Regions from separate parts of the Variovorax cryoconiti genome, predicted to be linked through region 3. Evidence: predicted binding sites of a transcription regulator. Region 3 holds the regulator's gene; each other region holds the start of a gene.
What was found. Region 3 encodes FNR, which switches genes on or off when oxygen is low (the NO sensors DNR and NnrR bind a similar motif). Its sites were predicted from a motif close to TTGATNNNNATCAA; they were not measured.
Positions count from the first base shown of each region.

Region 1: ACSFA2_RS16110 (universal stress protein) is a predicted target of FNR. The motif match lies at 3,343-3,356, and genes of this name have one in related genera.
Region 2: azu (azurin) is a predicted target of FNR. The motif match lies at 1,980-1,993, and genes of this name have one in related genera.

Region 1 is NZ_JBPJZI010000006.1:66,093-71,872, reverse strand. It holds gene ACSFA2_RS16145 (sensor histidine kinase) at 1-598, shown strand, start outside; gene ACSFA2_RS16140 (RNA-binding S4 domain-containing protein) at 601-1,029, shown strand; gene ACSFA2_RS16135 (hypothetical protein) at 1,174-1,338, shown strand; gene ACSFA2_RS16130 (hypothetical protein) at 1,340-1,627, opposite strand; gene ACSFA2_RS16125 (hypothetical protein) at 1,816-2,199, shown strand; gene ACSFA2_RS16120 (hypothetical protein) at 2,242-2,514, opposite strand; gene ACSFA2_RS16115 (hypothetical protein) at 2,772-3,305, shown strand; gene ACSFA2_RS16110 (universal stress protein) at 3,417-3,878, shown strand; gene ACSFA2_RS16105 (trypsin-like peptidase domain-containing protein) at 3,895-5,340, shown strand; gene ACSFA2_RS16100 (hypothetical protein) at 5,402-5,650, shown strand; tRNA gene ACSFA2_RS16095 (tRNA-Ser) at 5,763-5,780, opposite strand, start outside.
Region 2 is NZ_JBPJZI010000002.1:599,506-605,285, forward strand. It holds partial or broken gene ACSFA2_RS07550 (alpha/beta hydrolase) at 1-43, shown strand, start outside; gene ACSFA2_RS07555 (GMP reductase) at 62-1,039, opposite strand; gene ACSFA2_RS07560 (OmpW/AlkL family protein) at 1,245-1,901, opposite strand; gene azu (azurin) at 2,133-2,585, shown strand; gene ACSFA2_RS07570 (UvrD-helicase domain-containing protein) at 2,630-5,059, shown strand; gene ACSFA2_RS07575 (BPSS1780 family membrane protein) at 5,090-5,780, opposite strand, start outside.
Region 3 is NZ_JBPJZI010000005.1:277,359-283,138, forward strand. It holds gene ACSFA2_RS15125 (cbb3-type cytochrome oxidase subunit 3) at 1-122, shown strand, start outside; gene ccoP (cytochrome-c oxidase, cbb3-type subunit III) at 133-1,050, shown strand; gene ccoG (cytochrome c oxidase accessory protein CcoG) at 1,076-2,530, shown strand; gene ACSFA2_RS15140 (FixH family protein) at 2,549-2,830, shown strand; gene ACSFA2_RS15145 (hypothetical protein) at 2,841-3,092, shown strand; gene fnr (fumarate/nitrate reduction transcriptional regulator Fnr) at 3,073-3,789, opposite strand; gene hemN (oxygen-independent coproporphyrinogen III oxidase) at 4,027-5,400, shown strand; gene ACSFA2_RS15160 (sulfite exporter TauE/SafE family protein) at 5,408-5,780, shown strand, end outside.

The sequences.
Region 1 (5,780 bases), on a different contig from region 3:
GCAGGTGCAGTCGGCGCGGCGCGGCGACGTGCCGGCGGATCAGGCCCTCTGCGAGATCGACGCCACCGTGGCGCGGGCGACGACGCTGGCCAACCAGATGCTCTCGCTCGCCAAGGTCGAGCAGCTGCGCCAGCAGCCGGAGTCGAGCACGCAGGACCTGGGCGAGGTGGTGCGCCAGGTGGCGCTCGACGTGTCGCCGCTGATCGCGGACAAGGCGCTCGACTTCGAGCTCGACGCCGAGGCCGTGCAGGTGCACGCCCACCGCTGGATGCTGCAGGAGCTGACACGCAACCTGCTGCACAACGCCATCAAGCACAGCCCGCGCGGCGGCATGCTGTCGGTACGCGTTCGTGCCGACCATGGCGAGGCGCTGCTGAGCATCGCCGATGCCGGCCCCGGCATCACGGACGAACTGCGGGGCCGGTTGTTCGCGCCCTTCTCTGCCGGCGACATGGCCAGCGGCTCGGGGCTCGGGTTGGCGATCTGCCAGGAGATCGTGCAGGCACTGGGGGGAACCATCGCGCTGGACAATCGCCTGGCGGACGGCCACGTCGTCGGGCTCGACGCCACCGTGCGGGTGCCGCTGCAACAAGGATAGGAATGGATCGTCTGCGTATCGACAAGTGGCTGTGGGCTGCGCGCTTCTACAAGACCCGCTCGCTGGCGGCCGACGAGATCGGCAAGAACCGCGTGCAGGTCAACGGCGACGTGGCGAAGGCCTCGCGCGAAGTCAAGGCCGGGGACACGGTGGCGCTGCGCCAGGGCGCGGTGCAGCGGACCGTGGTCGTCCGGGGACTGAGCGGCCAGCGCGGGCCGGCGCCGGTGGCACAGCAGCTGTACGAGGAAACCGCCGAGAGCATTGCAGCGCAGGCCGAAGCGCGTGAACAGCGCCGCCTCGGCAGCGAACCGGCGCTGAGCATCGAGCAGGGACGGCCGACCAAGCGTGAGCGGCGCAGCCTCGACCAGGCCCGAAGCGGCTGGGGCCCGCGCTGGAGCGCCAGCGTGGACGGCGACGACAGTGCCGAATAGCCATCGGCGATGCGGCATAGCGGCGTGCGCGACCCGGCCGACGCCGGGGCGCGTTTAGCCGAATGGCGTATTGAGGACACGCTGCCTCACGCACAGACTGCTGGCTCGCCCCGTGGGTTCGTCACTTCCTCGAAAGGCACCAAAATGGAAACGCTTTCGCAAGCACAGTTCGTGGTGGCCCTGGCCTCGGCCGCGGGGGTCGGCATCGGCATGCTGGTGACCCTGAGCCGTTCGCAGATCGTGCTCACCCAGGCGATGGCCGCGCGTGTGGCCGCCTCCATCGCAACACTGGACGAGTCGGCACGCTGAGTCAGAACCGGCCCAGCAGGCGCTTGCGAGGCGCCCGCGCGGGTCGAGCCGCTTTCCCGTTCGGTGTCGCCAACGGGAAACGACGCAGCATCCAATGGCCGAGCGGCGTGACGGCCTCCACCGTCGCCGGCGGCTGGTCATACCCATACAGTGTGCGCACCGGCAAGGGGATCGTCGCCTTCACGTGCCCCGCCAGGTACAGGACGCGCAGACCATCCACTTCCTCCCCCGAGAACAGGTTGACCGGAAGCGCCGCATGAGCGAGCTGATGAAGGAGCAGAAGTGACACGGAGGGACCTTGGTGGGCGGCATGCGCGGCGGTCGCCGCATCGCTGACGCACTGGTTTCTTTGATTTTCGGCGGGCGCGGAGCGCCCCGGAACCCCGACCGAGGTCAACAAAGCCGGCCCGGCGTGAATAAATTGACACTGTTTAACAGTCGTCGCCGGACATACTTGTGGGTCACTCGGAGGTGCTCATGAGTCAATGGGAAGTGGAATTCGCCGACGCCGTGGCCAACCTGGAAACGGCCTATGCGGTGGACCAGCACGCCTACGACGTCCTGCGCGATCCACTCAAGGCGTCCTGGGCCTTGCTCCCGACCTGGATGTGGCCCGAACCCGAGCGCGTCGGCGCCCTGCTGCGGGCGCGCATCGACCTCGTCGTTGCGGAAGACGAGGTGCGCGACCTGGTGCGCCGCCAGAGCATCGCCATCCGCAATGCGCGGGCTCGCCGCCAGGCGATGTACCAGCGCCGCGCCTTTGCACAAACAGCCCCCGACGAACTCAGTGGCCCGGCTGCCCTGGCCGCACTGTCGCCCTCACCCATCATCAGCGCTGCGCAGCCGGCGATCGATTCCTGAGCCTGTCGGCGCAACATCGACCGCGACCGACGTTGCCGTCGGCTACTGGATCGTCGTGTGGGCAACGTCGAAGGACGGGCTGATGAACGTGGGCGCGGCGAGTTGGCCACGACGCGGGCCATCGGCGCCAGCGGCCGCCTGCAGCGCCATGTAGCCTGCGGCCAGCGCCGCCTGGTAGGTCTTGGCGGGCGCGTCGGCCGCATCGATCGGCTCGTAGACGCCCGCGTCGTCGTTCTCTTCCTGCAGCACCCAGAAATACAGGCCCGGCCACGGCTCGTCCACGGTCAGTGCAATGCGGCGCAGATCAGCAGTCATTTCTTCATCCTCGTCGGGCCGGGCCCGTTGCTGTTGTGTGTGTCGGGACCGGAGGGAACCGAGTTCTTTAGTTCACATTCGATGATCTTTGTCACCGTCTGTCGATAGCCTGAATTAGGCATGGCTTTCGCCGGATATGCGCAGCGCGGGGGAGCCGGTTGTAATGCTTTAAGTGACAAATCCCGCAAAACAACGAGAACATTAGTACTCCTTTAGCGCTTCACTGGCGTCCAATGAACCCCTTACCAGGGACGCACATGAATCAGCCACAGCACGCACCGCAAGATCCGCCGGCCTCCTTCGACTTCGACTATGCGCCCGGTGCGCTGGAAGTCCGCGTTTCCGAACTCGCCGTCGCCACGGCCGACCGGAACGACCCGCTGGTTGACGACGCATTGCGCACCGTCCTGCGCATCCTGCGAGAACAGCACGCGACCGACGCCGCCTTCGTCCTCGAACTGGTCGACGGACGCCGCGTCCAGCGCTCGCTCAACGGTGCCGCGTGCGGCAGTTTTCACACCGCCCGCTTCGGCAACCTGCTCGACTTCGCCATGGCGTGCCAGACCGTCCCGCGGACGACGAACGCCGTCTGCTATGCGAGCGTCCCGGTCGTCCTGCTCGACGGACGGGTCTACGGCACCCTGTACGGGCCGTGCTGTGATCTGGCCGAAGAAGCACGCCAGCGTGATCTGAAACGGCTGCAACTGACGGCACAACTGGCGGCCCGTCTGATCGATGCGAGGCGTGCCCGGGCGCCGATGCCGGGCACGGCCGCCACCGCAGAGGTGTAATCGCCCAAGGCCGGGCCACTGCGCTCGTTCCTCGAACTTGATCCACCGCAAGCCCCGGCGCGTGGCACCGGCGCAGCATGGTGGCTCGACGGCTTCTCAAGGAGACACACCATGTACCGCTACATCCTGGTTCCACTCGACGGCAGCAAGACGGCCGAGCGCGGCCTGCGCGAAGCGATCCGATTCGCCGACGCGCAGAAGACCAAAGGCAAGCTGCGCCTGGTGCACGTCATCGATGAGTTCCCCACGCTGGTCGAGCTCTCGTCGATGAACAGCTTCGAGCTCTCGATCCAGCGTCTGCGCGACGACGGCCATGCACTGCTGGAACGGGCCGCGCGCACCGTCGCCGAAGCCGACGTTGAGGCCGACACGGCCTTGTGTGAAGTCACACAAGGCCGCATCGCCGACGCGCTGGTGGACGAGGCCCGCAAGAGCGGCTGCGACCTCATCGTGATGGGCACGCACGGCCGCCGCGGCTTCAGCCGACTGGCGCTCGGCAGCGACGCCGACCTGGTGGTGCGCGCGAGCATGGTGCCGGTGCTGCTCGTGCGCGACACCGCGGTGGACACCTGAGGACGCCACCGTCGGCATGCTGGCACCCTGGCGCGCTGCAGCCTTCGTCAGCGGGCTCCTGCTGCTGGGTGGGTGCGCACCGCTGGTGGCCCCGCCTGCAGCGCTGCTCGCGGGCAGCACGCCGGAATCAGGGGTCGAGTCGGGGTTCGCGTCGCTGGTGACGCGGCGCAGCGCCACCGTGGTGGACATCGCGACGCTTCGCATCGGGCGCGACGCCAGCCCCGACGCGACCGAGCTCGAGTTCATGCCGGAAAACGACTTCGCCGACCGCCTGGCCTGGCCGCTCCCGGCGAGCGCGCGGCTCAGCCAGATCCGCGATCTCGCCTCGGGGCTGATTCTGTCCAGCGATGGCTACATCCTCACCAGCGCGCACGTGATCCGCAACGTGGACGACATCCAGGTCCGGCTCGACGATGGCCGGCGCTTCCGTGCACGTGTGGTGGGCCTCGACGCGCGCAGCGACGTGGGCGTGCTCAAGATCGCGGCCACCGGGCTGCCCACCGCCGTCATGGGCGATTCCTCCCGATTGGCCACGGGCGACTGGGTGGCGGCGATCGGCGCACCCTTCGGTTTCCATGGCAGCTTCACCGCCGGGGTGGTCAGCGCGACCGGCCGCTTCCTCAACGGCGCGGGCGAGATTCCGTTCATCCAGACCGACGTCGCCATCAACCCGGGCAGTTCCGGCGGTCCGCTCTTCAACAGCCGGGGCGAGGTGGTGGCGATCAATGCGCTGATCTACAGCGGCAACGGCGGCTACATGGGCATCTCCTTCGCGGTCCCCATCAATCTGGCGCTGAAAATCGCCCATGCGTTGCGCGCGAACGGCACGGTCCGGCGTGTGCACCTGGGCGCCGAGTTCCAGGGGGTGACGCCGGCACTCGCGCAATCGTTCGGCGCGCCCGGCACCACGGGTGCGCTGGTGGTGCAAGTGCACGACGGCGGTCCGGCCCACGCCGCCGGCCTGGCGGTTGGCGATATCGTGACCGCGATCGACGGTGTGCCCACGGCGCGCCCCATCGCCCTGATCGACACCATCGCCGCACGGCCGGCCGGCACGCGGTGCAGTCTGACGGTCTGGCGGCGCGGCACCGCCGTCACCGTCCGTGCCACGCTAACCCTTCAACCGGGCAGCACGCCCAACGACGCCCCGCCCGGCGATATCGCGTGGACCGACGACCTCGGTCTGACGCTGCTCGAACTCACCGCTGCACAGCGCCTGCAGCTTCGCATCGACAGCGGCCTGTGGGTGCACGATGCCGTGGGGCTCGCGCGCAGCGAAGGGGTCCGGCCGGGCGATGTGGTCATCGCCGTCAATGACCAGCGGGTGGCACACGTCGCCGACTTCAAACGCCTGGTCGCCGCGTTGCCGCCGGGCGGCGGCAGCGTCGCGCTGCTGCTGATGCGCGACCGGCGGATGGCCTACCTGGCCATCGGCTTGCCGCCGAAGCCGCCCGCGCGCTGACGCCCTCCAGGCCCCGCCAGAGACGGCCGACAATAGCCACTTCATTCACGGAGCATCTGCAATGGCGATCGAAATGGCTTTCTGGGCCGAACCGGAACACATGGACGCCATCCGGGCGGCCAATGGCCTCGCGAGCGGGCTGAAGAACGTCCCCCTTTGCCCGTTCAACGTCGGCGACACCTTCAGCTACCCCGGCCCCACCAATGCCCTGGCCTACCGGGTCATCCAGCGGCATTACCAGCCGATGGCGGATGGGAGCGCGAAGTGGGTCATGAAGATCGAACCCTGCGCGCATCCGGTGGCCGGGTAGTTCCCGGCATCAACGGGCGACGAAACGCGTCAGCATCCAGACGCAAGAAAGCCCCGACTGGCGGGGCTTTCAGGGGCTTTTGATGCACCGCGAGGTGATCAGAAGCCAATTCTGGCGGAACCGGAGGGAT
Region 2 (5,780 bases), on a different contig from region 3:
CCGTGCGCTGCACCGCCACGCCTTGGCCCTGCTGGAGGCCTGACGCGGCAGTGCACAGGCGCTACATCAGCAGGTGTTCACCCTCGTTGGCGCCACCGAGCGTCACGTAGTTGACCTTGCGAATGTCCATCAGCGCCTTGCCGCCGGCGTAGCTGATGGAGCTCTGCACGTCCTGCTCCATCTCGATCAGCGTGTCGGCCAGCTTGCCCTTGATCGGCTCGAGGATGCGCTTGCCTTCGACGTGCTTGTACTCGCCCTTGTTGAAGTCGCTGGCCGAGCCGTAGTACTCCTTGAAGAGCACGCCGTCGACCTCGACCGTCTTGCCGGGCGACTCTTCATGGCCCGCGAACAGCGAACCGATCATCACCATCGACGCGCCGAATCGGATGCTCTTGGCGATGTCGCCATGGTCGCGGATGCCGCCGTCGGCAATGATCGGCTTGGTCGCCACCCGTGCACACCACTTGAGCGCGCTCAGCTGCCAGCCACCCGTGCCGAAGCCGGTCTTGAGCTTGGTGATGCACACCTTGCCCGGGCCGATGCCGACCTTGGTCGCGTCGGCGCCCCAGTTCTCCAGGTCGATGATGGCCTCGGGCGTGCCCACGTTGCCCGCGATCACGAAGCTTTTGGGCAGCTTGTCCTTGAGGTAGGCGATCATGTTCTTCACCGTGTCGGCATGGCCGTGCGCGATGTCGATGGTGATGTATTCCGGCGCCAGGCCGGCCGCGGCCAACTGGTCGACCGTGTCGTAGTCCGCCTGCTTCACGCCCAGCGAGATCGAGGCGAACGTGCCCTTGGCGTGCATGTGCCTCACGAACTTGACGTTGTCGAGATCGAAGCGGTGCATCACATAGAAATAGCCGTTCTGCGCCAGCCAGAGGCTGATGGTCTCGTCGACCACCGTCTTCATGTTGGCCGGCACGACCGGGAGGCGGAAGCTGCGGCCGCCGAGCGTGACGCTCGCGTCGCATTCCGAACGGCTTTCCACGCGGCATTTGCGCGGCAGCAGCAGGATGTTGTCGTAATCGAAGATCTGCATGAGAAACCAAGCTCCTGTGAAGGTGCACCGCGGACCGATTTCCGGCGGCGTGGGCGCTTGGTCTCGGCCCGGTCGATTCGCATCCTGCAGACGCAAAAAAACCGGGCGACAAGAAACTTGGGCCCGGTGATTGATTCTAGGGGGGTGCCGGCTCGCGTACGTGATGACTTTCGTATAGACCTTATTCGCGAACCGGTCCGCCCGTTCAGAAACGGTAGCCGATGCCGACGCCGATCAGCAGCGGGTCGACCTTGACCGTCGACAGCTTGTTGCCATTCAGGCGCACGTCGGTGCGGATCTGCACCTTCTTCACGTCGAAGTTCAGGAACACGTTCTTGGCGACCTTGATGTCGAAACCCGCGCCCACGGCCAGGCCGAAGCTGTTGTGGTCGAGGTCCAGACGGCCGACGGTCGGCACGTTCAGGTTGGTCGAGCTGATGCGCGTGTAGTTGAAGCCGGCACCGACGTACGGGCGGAACGTGCCCTCGGGCAGAAAGTGGTACTGCAGCGTCAGCGTCGGCGGCAGGTGCTTGAAGGTGCCGATGTCCACCGGGCCGCCGAGGGCGCTCTGCTCGACCGTCACGCGCTGCTTCTGCGGCACGGTCAGCACCAGCTCGGCCGCGATGTTCGGCGTGAAGAAGTAAGTGATGTCGACTTCGGGGATCGTCTTGCTGTTGATCGTGATCGCATCCTCCGGCACGGCCAGTGCGCCGATGGCGTCCGACTTGTTGGCGGGGTCGAGGCGCACGGCGCGCGCGCGCACCAGCCAGTTGCCCTGGGCTTCCTGCGCCAGCGCAGGAACGGCGTACAGCGTGCCGAGCAGGGTGGTGGCAACGAGGGCGCGGGCAAGGTTCGTCTTCATGTCTAGGAACTCCAGTTGTGACCGACACGTGGGGTCGGAAGCCGGGAGCCAGTGTCTGCACGTCCGGGAAATGCGTCCTTGATCCACGGCAACGTTTCCTGACGCGGTGTTTCAAAGCTGCAACGTGTCGCGCGCGCCTTGATGCAGGTCAGTGCCGGTGCCGCACCGGCCTTCCACACTGCAGGCACCGCAGCGCTTCCGCGCGGCTTCACTGTTCTGGAGATATTCCCCATGCTTCGCCATCGTCTCGCTGCCATCGCCGTTCTGGCACTTGCCTCGTCTTCCGTCTTCGCCGCCGACTGCACTGTCGAGATCGAAGGCAACGACGCCATGCAGTTCAACAAGGCCACCATCGAGGTGAGCAAGACGTGCAAGGACTTCACCGTCAAGCTCAAGCACGCCGGCAAGCTACCGAAGCAGGCCATGGGCCACAACTGGGTGCTGGCCAAGACGGCCGACGTGCAGGCCGTGGCGACCGACGGCATCGCCGCCGGCCTGCCGCAGAACTACGTGAAGGCCGGCGATGCGCGCGTTGTGGCGCACACAAAGATCGTCGGCGGTGGCGAAAGCGACAGCGTGACCTTCGCGGTGGCCAAGCTCGGCGCGGCCGAGAGCTACACCTACTTCTGTTCCTTCCCCGGTCACTCGGCGATCATGAAGGGCACCTTGAAGCTGGTGAAATAAGCACCATCGGCGCCGCGCGGACCCCGGCTTCCTACAATGCCGGGATGTCCCTTTTCGGCTCGCACGACGCCTCCGCCGGCGTTCCCTCCTTTCCAGCGGCCGCCTCGCCCCTGCTCACCAACCTCAACCCCGAGCAGCTCGCGGCGGTCACGCTGCCCGCGGGCAACGCGCTGATCCTCGCCGGGGCCGGTTCCGGCAAGACGCGGGTGCTCACCACCCGCATCGCCTGGCTGATGCAGACCGGGCAGGTGTCGCCCGGCGGCATCCTCGCCGTGACCTTCACCAACAAGGCGGCGAAGGAGATGATGACGCGGCTGACCTCGATGCTGCCGGTCAATGTGCGCGGCATGTGGATCGGCACCTTCCACGGGCTGTGCAACCGCCTGCTGCGTGCGCACTGGAAGCTGGCCAACCTGCCGTCGACCTTCCAGATCCTCGACACGCAGGACCAACTCTCGGCCATCAAGCGGCTGATGAAGCAGTTCAACGTCGACGACGAACGCTTTCCTGCCAAGCAGACACAGTGGTTCATCGCCGGGGCCAAGGAAGACGGTCGGCGCCCGCGCGACGTCGAGGTGCACAGCGAGGACGACCGCAAGAAGGTCGAGCTCTACCAGCTCTACGAAGAACAGTGCCAACGCGAAGGCGTGGTCGACTTCGGTGAGCTGATGTTGCGCAGCTACGAACTGCTGCGCGACAACGACCCGGTGCGCGAGCACTACCAGCGGCGCTTTCGCCACATCTTGATCGACGAATTCCAGGACACCAACCGCCTGCAGTACGCATGGATCAAGATGCTGTCGGGCCAGACGGTCGACGGCCGCTTCCTGCCGGGCGACAGCAGCGTGATCGCGGTGGGCGATGACGACCAGAGCATCTACGCCTTCCGTGGTGCGCGCGTGGGCAACATGGCCGACTTCGTGCGCGAGTTCGATGTGCGCCAGCAGATCAAGCTCGAGCAGAACTACCGCAGCTTCAGCAACATCCTCGACTCGGCCAACGCGCTGATCGGCCACAACACCAAGCGCCTGGGCAAGAACCTTCGCACCGAACAGGGCCCCGGCGAGCCGGTGCGCGTGTACGAGGCCACCAGCGACTTCGCCGAGGCGCAATGGATGGTCGAGGAGATGCGCCAGCTCGCGCGCGACGGCATCGACCGCAAGGAAATGGCCGTGCTCTACCGCAGCAATGCGCAGAGCCGGGTGATCGAAACCGCGCTGTTCAATGCCGCCGTGCCGTACCGCGTGTACGGCGGCCTGCGCTTCTTCGAGCGCGCCGAAATCAAGCATGCGCTGGCCTACCTGCGCCTCCTGGAGAACAAGGACGACGACACCAGCTTCCTGCGCATCGTCAACTTCCCGCCGCGCGGCATCGGTGCGCGCAGCATCGAACTGCTGCAAGACGCGGCGCGTGCGGCCGGGCATTCGCTGCACGACGCGGTGAGCGCCGTGGGCGGCAAGGCGGGGGCCAACCTGTCGGCCTTCGTCGCCAAGATCGACGTGCTGCGCGAGCAGACGGTCGGCATCTCGCTGCGCGAGATCATCGAGCTGGTGCTCGACCACAGCGGCCTCATCGAGCACTACAAGGCCGACCGCGAAGGCGCCGACCGCATCGAGAACCTGGAAGAACTGGTGAATGCGGCCGAGAGCTTCGTCACGCAGGAAGGTTTCGGCCGCGATGCCGTCGCGCTCCCGGTGGACGAGCTGCGGCAATCGCCGGCGAGCCAGGGGCTGGACCCGAACCGGCCGGTGCTGGACGAGGTCATCGAGCCGCTGGCCCCCGACGCCGAGACCGGCGAGACGCTGAGCCCGCTCGCCGCCTTCCTCACGCACGCCGCGCTCGAATCCGGCGACAACCAGGCGCAGGCGGGGCAGGACGCCGTGCAACTGATGACGGTGCACGCGGCCAAGGGCCTGGAGTTCGACTGTGTGTTCATCACCGGCATGGAAGAGGGCCTGTTCCCGCACGAGAACTCGATGAGCGACTTCGACGGGCTGGAGGAAGAACGCCGTTTGATGTACGTCGCCATCACCCGTGCCCGCCAGCGCCTGTACATGAGCCATTCGCAGACGCGCATGCTGCACGGCCAGACCCGCTACAACCTCAAGAGCCGTTTCTACGACGAGCTGCCCGAAGGCGCGCTCAAGTGGCTCACGCCGAAGAACCAGGGCTTCGCGCCCTCGGCCTTCGGCTATGGCGGCGGCTATGCGACCTCGCGCGGTGCCGGTGGTGGCAGCAGCTACGGCGGTGGTGGCTTCGGCAAGGAGTCGTTCGCGAGCCCCCCGGTGCCGCCCCAGAAGGCCGCGCCCTCGCACGGCCTGCGCTCGGGCATGCAGGTGTTCCATAACAAGTTCGGCGAAGGCACCGTGGTGGCGCTGGAAGGCACCGGCGACGATGCGCGCGCGCAGATCAACTTCCCGCGCCACGGGGTGAAGTGGCTGGCGCTGTCGGTGGCGAAACTCACGCCCGTCTGACGGGCACGCGATGCGCAAGATGCGCGATCGTCAGTCGATGAACGAATCGCGGAAGGTGAACCAGGTGCTGGTGAAGAACATCGCGGCCATCACCATCGCGCCACCGAGCATCAACGCCCCGGCCGCGGCGCCTGCACCTTCACCGGCGACCGCGGCGAACAGCGTGGCGATCAGGCTCAGCACGATGCCCGAGCCGATGAACACGCCGACCCAGGTCAGCCCGAAGACGAAGAGGGCGCCGAAGTTCTTGAAGCAGGCGACGAAGCTGAAGAACAGGCTCTTGGCCGGCGGCACGCCGTGCCAGTGCACCAGTGCCGGGGCATGCCAGAAGGCGAGCGACAGCGGCAGGTACAGCAGCATCGCGATCCAGAGGGCCGCTTGGAAGTCGGCGGCCTCGGCCATCTCGCGGCTCACCGTGCCGCCCATCAGGTACACCTTGGCGAACTGCCCGCCGTCGGCCAGCGCCGAGATGCCCATCACGAGCATGAAGAGCACGGCGTAGAGCACGCCGAGCACCAGCATCGGACGGAAGCCGGTGCGCGCGGCCTGCAGCGCCGCCAAAAACACCGCGGCGGCGGGCGGCTTCGCGCCGGCGCCGGCCCGCGCGGCCTCGGCACTGGCGGCCATCAGCCCGAGCGTCATGGTCGGCAGCAGCATCAGCGCAATCGCGGTGCCGACCAGCGGCACCTGCGATGCGATCGACACCAGCGCCATGAAAAAG
Region 3 (5,780 bases):
TTCGCATCGCGGCCACGCTGGCCTCTTTCGCCACCTTCATCGGCATCCTGGTGTGGGCCTTCGCGCGCCGCAATCGCGCGGGCTTCGACGAAGCCGCGCAGTTGCCCTTCGAACAGGACTGAAGCGAACATCATGAGCGATTTCATCAGCGGCTTCTGGTCGCACTACGTCACCGTCATCTCCCTGCTCAGCATCGCAGCCTGCGCACTCCTGTTGTGGATCACCAACCGGACGCGTGCGCCCATCGGTGGCGACAACACCACCGGCCACGTCTGGGACGAAGACCTGCGCGAGATGAACAACCCGCTGCCGCGCTGGTGGGTGGGCCTGTTCGTGCTGACCATCGTGTTTGGCCTCGGCTACCTCGTGGCCTACCCGGGCCTGGGCAGCATGCAGGGCCAGCTCGGCTGGAGCACGACCGGCGAGTACGAAAAAGAGATCGCCAAGGCCAACGCCGAACTGGCGCCGGTGTATGCGAAGTTCGCCGCGATGCCGGCGGACCAGATGGCGCGCGACCCGCAGGCCATGGCGATCGGCGAGCGGCTGTTCCTGAACAACTGTGCGCAGTGCCACGGCTCGGACGCGCGCGGCAGCAAGGGCTTCCCGAACCTGAGCGACGGCGACTGGCTGCATGGCGGTGACCCGGCCAAGATCCAGGAGTCGATCACGCTCGGTCGCATCGGCGTGATGCCGCCGATGGCGGCGGCCGTGGGCACGCCGGATGACGTGAAGAACGTCGCCAACTACGTGCTGAGCCTGTCGGGCAGCCCGCACGACTCGGTGCGCGCCGGCCTGGGGAAAGCCAAATTCACCGCCTGCGCGGCCTGCCACGGCATGACCGGCGGCGGAACCCCCGCACTGGGTGCGCCCAACCTGTCGGACCGCATCTGGCTGCACGGCTACGGGCAGGACGCGATCATCTCGATCATCAACACCGGCAAGACCAACCAGATGCCGGCCCAGCAGGAGCGGCTGACCGAGGCGCAGATCCACGTGCTGGCCTCCTACGTCTGGGGCCTGTCGAACGCCCCGCAGACGGCGTCGCGCTGAGCGCGGCCGTCCAGCGTCTGCCTTCATGGCCGCCTCCCCACGACCCGCACCAGCGCCCGCACCGGCATCCGCCACGCCGCGCAAGGTGATTCCCATCGCCCCGGCAGAGGGCGAGGGCGTCGGCCTCTACGAAGCGCACAAGAAGATCTATGCGCGCAGCATCCAGGGCGTGTTCGCGCGCTGGCGCTGGGCCATGGTGTTCATCACGCAGATCGTGTTCTACGGGCTGCCGTGGATCGACTGGGGCGAGCGGCAGATGGTGTTGTTCGACCTGGCCGCGCGGCGCTTCTACATCTTCGGGCTGGTGCTCTATCCGCAGGACCTGATCTACCTCACAGGGCTGCTCATCATCTCGGCGCTGTCGCTCTTTCTCTTCACCGCCGTGGCGGGCCGCCTGTGGTGCGGCTACGCCTGCCCGCAGACGGTCTACACCGAAATCTTCATGTGGGTCGAAGAGAAGATCGAGGGCGCCCGCAGCGCGCGCATGCGGCTGGACAAGGGCGCGCTGTCGATGGAGAAGGGCGTCAAGAAAACCTTCAAGCACGTGGTGTGGCTGGGCATCGCGATGTGGACCGGCTTCACCTTCGTCGGCTACTTCACGCCCATCCGTGACCTCGGCATGGCCTTCCTGCAGACGCAGATGGGCTCGTGGGAGGTGTTCTGGGCCTTCTTCTACGGCTTCGCGACCTATGGCAACGCGGGTTTCATGCGCGAGCAGGTCTGCAAGTACATGTGCCCGTACGCGCGCTTCCAGAGCGCGATGTTCGACCGCGACACGCTCATCGTCAGCTACGACACCGCCCGCGGCGAGCCGCGCGGCGCCCGCGGCAAGCAGCACGAGCGCAATGGCCTGGGCGACTGCATCGACTGCACGCTGTGCGTGCAGGTATGCCCGACCGGCATCGACATCCGCGACGGCCTGCAGTACGAATGCATCGGCTGCGGCCTGTGCGTGGACGCTTGCAACACCGTGATGGACAAGATGGACTACCCGCGCGGCCTGATCCGCTACGCCACGCAGAACGGCCTGGCCGCGCGCTGGTCGGCGCGCCAGGTGGTGGCGCGCGTGATCCGCCCGCGCGTGCTCGTCTACACGGGCGTGCTGGCGGCGCTGTGCATCGGCCTGCTCGCGAGCCTGGTGGTGCGCACGCCGCTGAAGGTCGACGTGGTGCGCGACCGCGCTTCGCTTGCGCGCATCGTCGAGGGCGGCATGCTGGAGAACGTGTACCGCCTGCAGGTCATGAACGCGACGGAAAGGCCGCAGCGCTATGCCATTGCGGCCAGCGGCCTCGAAGGCCTCACGGTCGCCGCTGGCGATTCGGTCGAGGTCCAGCCTGCCGAATCGCGCTGGGTCGCGGTGCGCCTGCAGCTGCCGTACGGTGCCGCGCCCTCGGGCTCGCACCCCGTGTATTTCGACGTGCGGGCGGCCGACGGCGGCGCCCACGTGTCGGAGAAGGCCATCTTTCTCGTTCCGCGCTGAACTACAGGAGACAAACCCATGAATGCCCTTGCATCGAAGACACCCGCCGAGCCAGCCGAGCCATGGTGGAAGTTCCCGCTCGTCTGGATGGTGATCGCCGGCCCGGCGATCGTCGTGGTGGCCGGGTTCGCCACGCTGTGGCTGGCCATCCGCACGCCCGACCCGGTGGTGTCTGCGGACTACTACCGCCAGGGCATCGAGATCAACAAGACGCTGGCCGACAAGAAGCTGATGCCGGCCCAGGCAGGACGCAACCATGCCGCCACGCCCAGCGACGACGTGCCCTTGCCCAAGCGCTGAGACGGCCGCGATGAAACGCCGCATTCGCCGCCTGGCCTGGATCCTCTGGCCCTCGTTCCTGCTGGCCTGCGTGGTCGAGATGCTGGTGTTCGCCATGGTCGACCCGAGCGACGTGCACTGGCGCGGCGAGCCGCTGCCGCTGTCGCGCCAGGGGCTCTACACCGCGAGCTTCTTCGTCTTCTGGCTGTTGGCGATGGGCTCGAGCGCGCTGACCGCGCTGCTCGCGATGTCGCGGCGCGAGGTCAACACGCCGGCGCGTTGACCAACCGGCGCAGCTTGTCGGCGTCGACGATGCGCACATGGCGCTGCTGCACCGCGACGATGCCGTCCTCGACGAACTTCGACAGCGTGCGGCTCACCGTCTCGAGCTTGAGGCCAAGGTAGCTGCCGATCTCCTCGCGCGTCATGCGCAGCACCAGCTCCGACTGCGAGAAGCCGCGCGCGTGCAGGCGCTGCACCAGGTTCAGCAGGAAGGCCGCGAGACGCTCCTCGGCACGCATGCTGCCCAGCAGCAACATCACGCCGTGCTCGCGCACGATCTCGCGGCTCATGATCTGGTGCACATGCCGCTGCAGAGCCGTCACCTCGCGCGAGAGTTCCTCGATGCGGTCGAAGGGCATCACGCAGACTTCCGCGTCTTCCAGTGCCACCGCGTCGCAGGTGTGGTGGTCGTTCACGATGCCGTCCAGGCCGATGATTTCGCCCGCCATCTGGAAGCCGGTGACCTGGTCGCGGCCGTCCTCCGAGGTCACGCGGGTCTTGAAGACGCCGGTGCGGATGGCGTAGAGCGAGGTGAAGCGCTCGCCGTTGTGGAACAAGGTCTCGCGCCGCTTCACCTTGCGGCGCGTGGCGACGATCTCGTCGATGCGCTTCAGGTCGGCGGGCTGCAGGCCGATCGGCATGCACAGCTCGCGCAGGTTGCAGTTGGAACAGGCGACTTTGATGGTTTCGGGGGTCATGGGCTGCGGGCGAGGCAGGCGGGGAGGGCGCTGCCGACGCGTCGGTGGTTTGAGGGAATTGTTCGCGAGCCGTGGGTGCGCAGGCTTGACGGGCGTCAATGAAGAAGGGCCCGGTTGGCGGCACAGTCGACGAGCCCTCCGCGCCCCATCACCATGCCATCCACCCTCCTTACCGAATCCGCCGCGCCGAGCCGGCTGCAGTTGGTTCCCCCGTCTGCCGCACCCGCCGCACCCACCATGACGCCGGCGACCCTGAAGCGCTTCGATGTTGCCGGCCCGCGCTACACCTCGTACCCGACCGCGGACCGCTTTGTCGAAGCCTTCGGCAGCGACGACTACGCGCAGGCGCTGCGCCAGCGCCGCATGGGCACCAGCGCCCGGGCGCTGCCGCTGTCGCTCTACGTGCACGTGCCGTTCTGCGCGTCGCTGTGCTATTTCTGCGCCTGCAACAAGATCGTCACCAAGCACCACGAGCGCGCCGACGACTACCTGCGCTATCTGGCGCGCGAGGTCGATTTGCAGGTGGCGCAACTCGGGCGTGGCGCGCTGGTGAGCCAGCTGCACCTGGGGGGCGGTACGCCGACCTTCCTGGACGACGCCAGCCTCGGCCGCCTCATGGACATCCTGCGCAGCGCCTTCGTGCTGGCGCCCGACGGCGAGTACTCGATCGAGATCGACCCGCGCACCATCGACGAGGGCCGGCTCGAGAAGCTGGCGGCGATGGGCTTCAACCGCCTGAGCTTCGGCGTGCAGGACTTCGACCCTGCGGTGCAGAAGGCGGTGCACCGCATCCAGCCTGCGGCGCAGGTGTTCGACCTGATGGCGGCGGCGCGGCGTCTTGGCTTCATGTCCATCAACGTCGACCTGATCTACGGCCTGCCGAAGCAGACCGCCGCCTCCTTCGACCGCACGCTGGCGCAGATCTGCGACCTGCGGCCCGACCGCATCGCGCTCTATGCCTATGCCCACCTGCCGGAGCGCTTCAAGCCGCAGCGCCGCATCGAGGCGGCCGAGCTGCCCGACGCGGCGACCAAGGTCGACATGCTGTCGCGCTCGATCGCCGCACTCACCGCGGCCGGCTATGTCTACATCGGCATGGACCATTTCGCGCTGCCGACCGACGCGCTGGCCATCGCCAAGCGGCAGGGCCGGTTGCACCGCAACTTCCAGGGCTACAGCACGCAGCCTGACTGCGACCTGGTGGCGCTGGGCGTGTCAGCCATCGGCCGCGTCGGCGCCACCTACAGCCAGAACGCGAAGACGCTGGAGGAGTACTACGACCTGCTCGACCAGGGTCGCCTGCCGGTGGTGCGCGGCCTGGCGCTGTCGCGCGACGACGTGCTGCGGCGCTCGGTGATCATGGCGTTGATGTGCCAGGGGCAGGTGAACTTCGAGTCGATCGCGCTGGCGCACCTGATCGACTTCCGCCGGCACTTCGCCGCCGAGCTCGAAGCACTCGAGCCGCTGGCCGCGCAGGGTCTGGTGACCCTCGGCGAGCACGAGATCGAGGTGACGCCGACCGGCTGGTTCTTCGTGCGTGCCATCGCGATGGTGTTCGACCGCTACCTGCAGGCCGACCGCAACCGCACGCGCTTTTCAAGAATCATCTAGGTCCGCCATGCAGACCGCCCTTGTCGGCACCGCACTCCTGATGGGCCTGGCCGGCGGGCCGCATTGCGTCGCCATGTGCGGTGCGGCGTGCGCCGGCGTGATCCGCATCGTGCGGCCGCCGCCGGGCGGCGGGGTGGCGGCGCTGCCCGCGGCCACCCCGACCGTGCCGGCCGCACTCGCTTTCCACGCAGGCCGCGCGGCCGGCTATGCGCTCGGCGGCGCCATCGCCGCCATCGCCGTGCAGAGCCTGGCGCTGGCCAGCGAGCAGGTCGCTGCGCTTCGGCCACTGTGGCTGCTGATGCACGTCTTCGTGTTCGCGTGGGGGCTCGTGCTGGCCGTGTCGGGCCGGCAGCCGCTGTGGACGCATGGTGTGGGCCGAT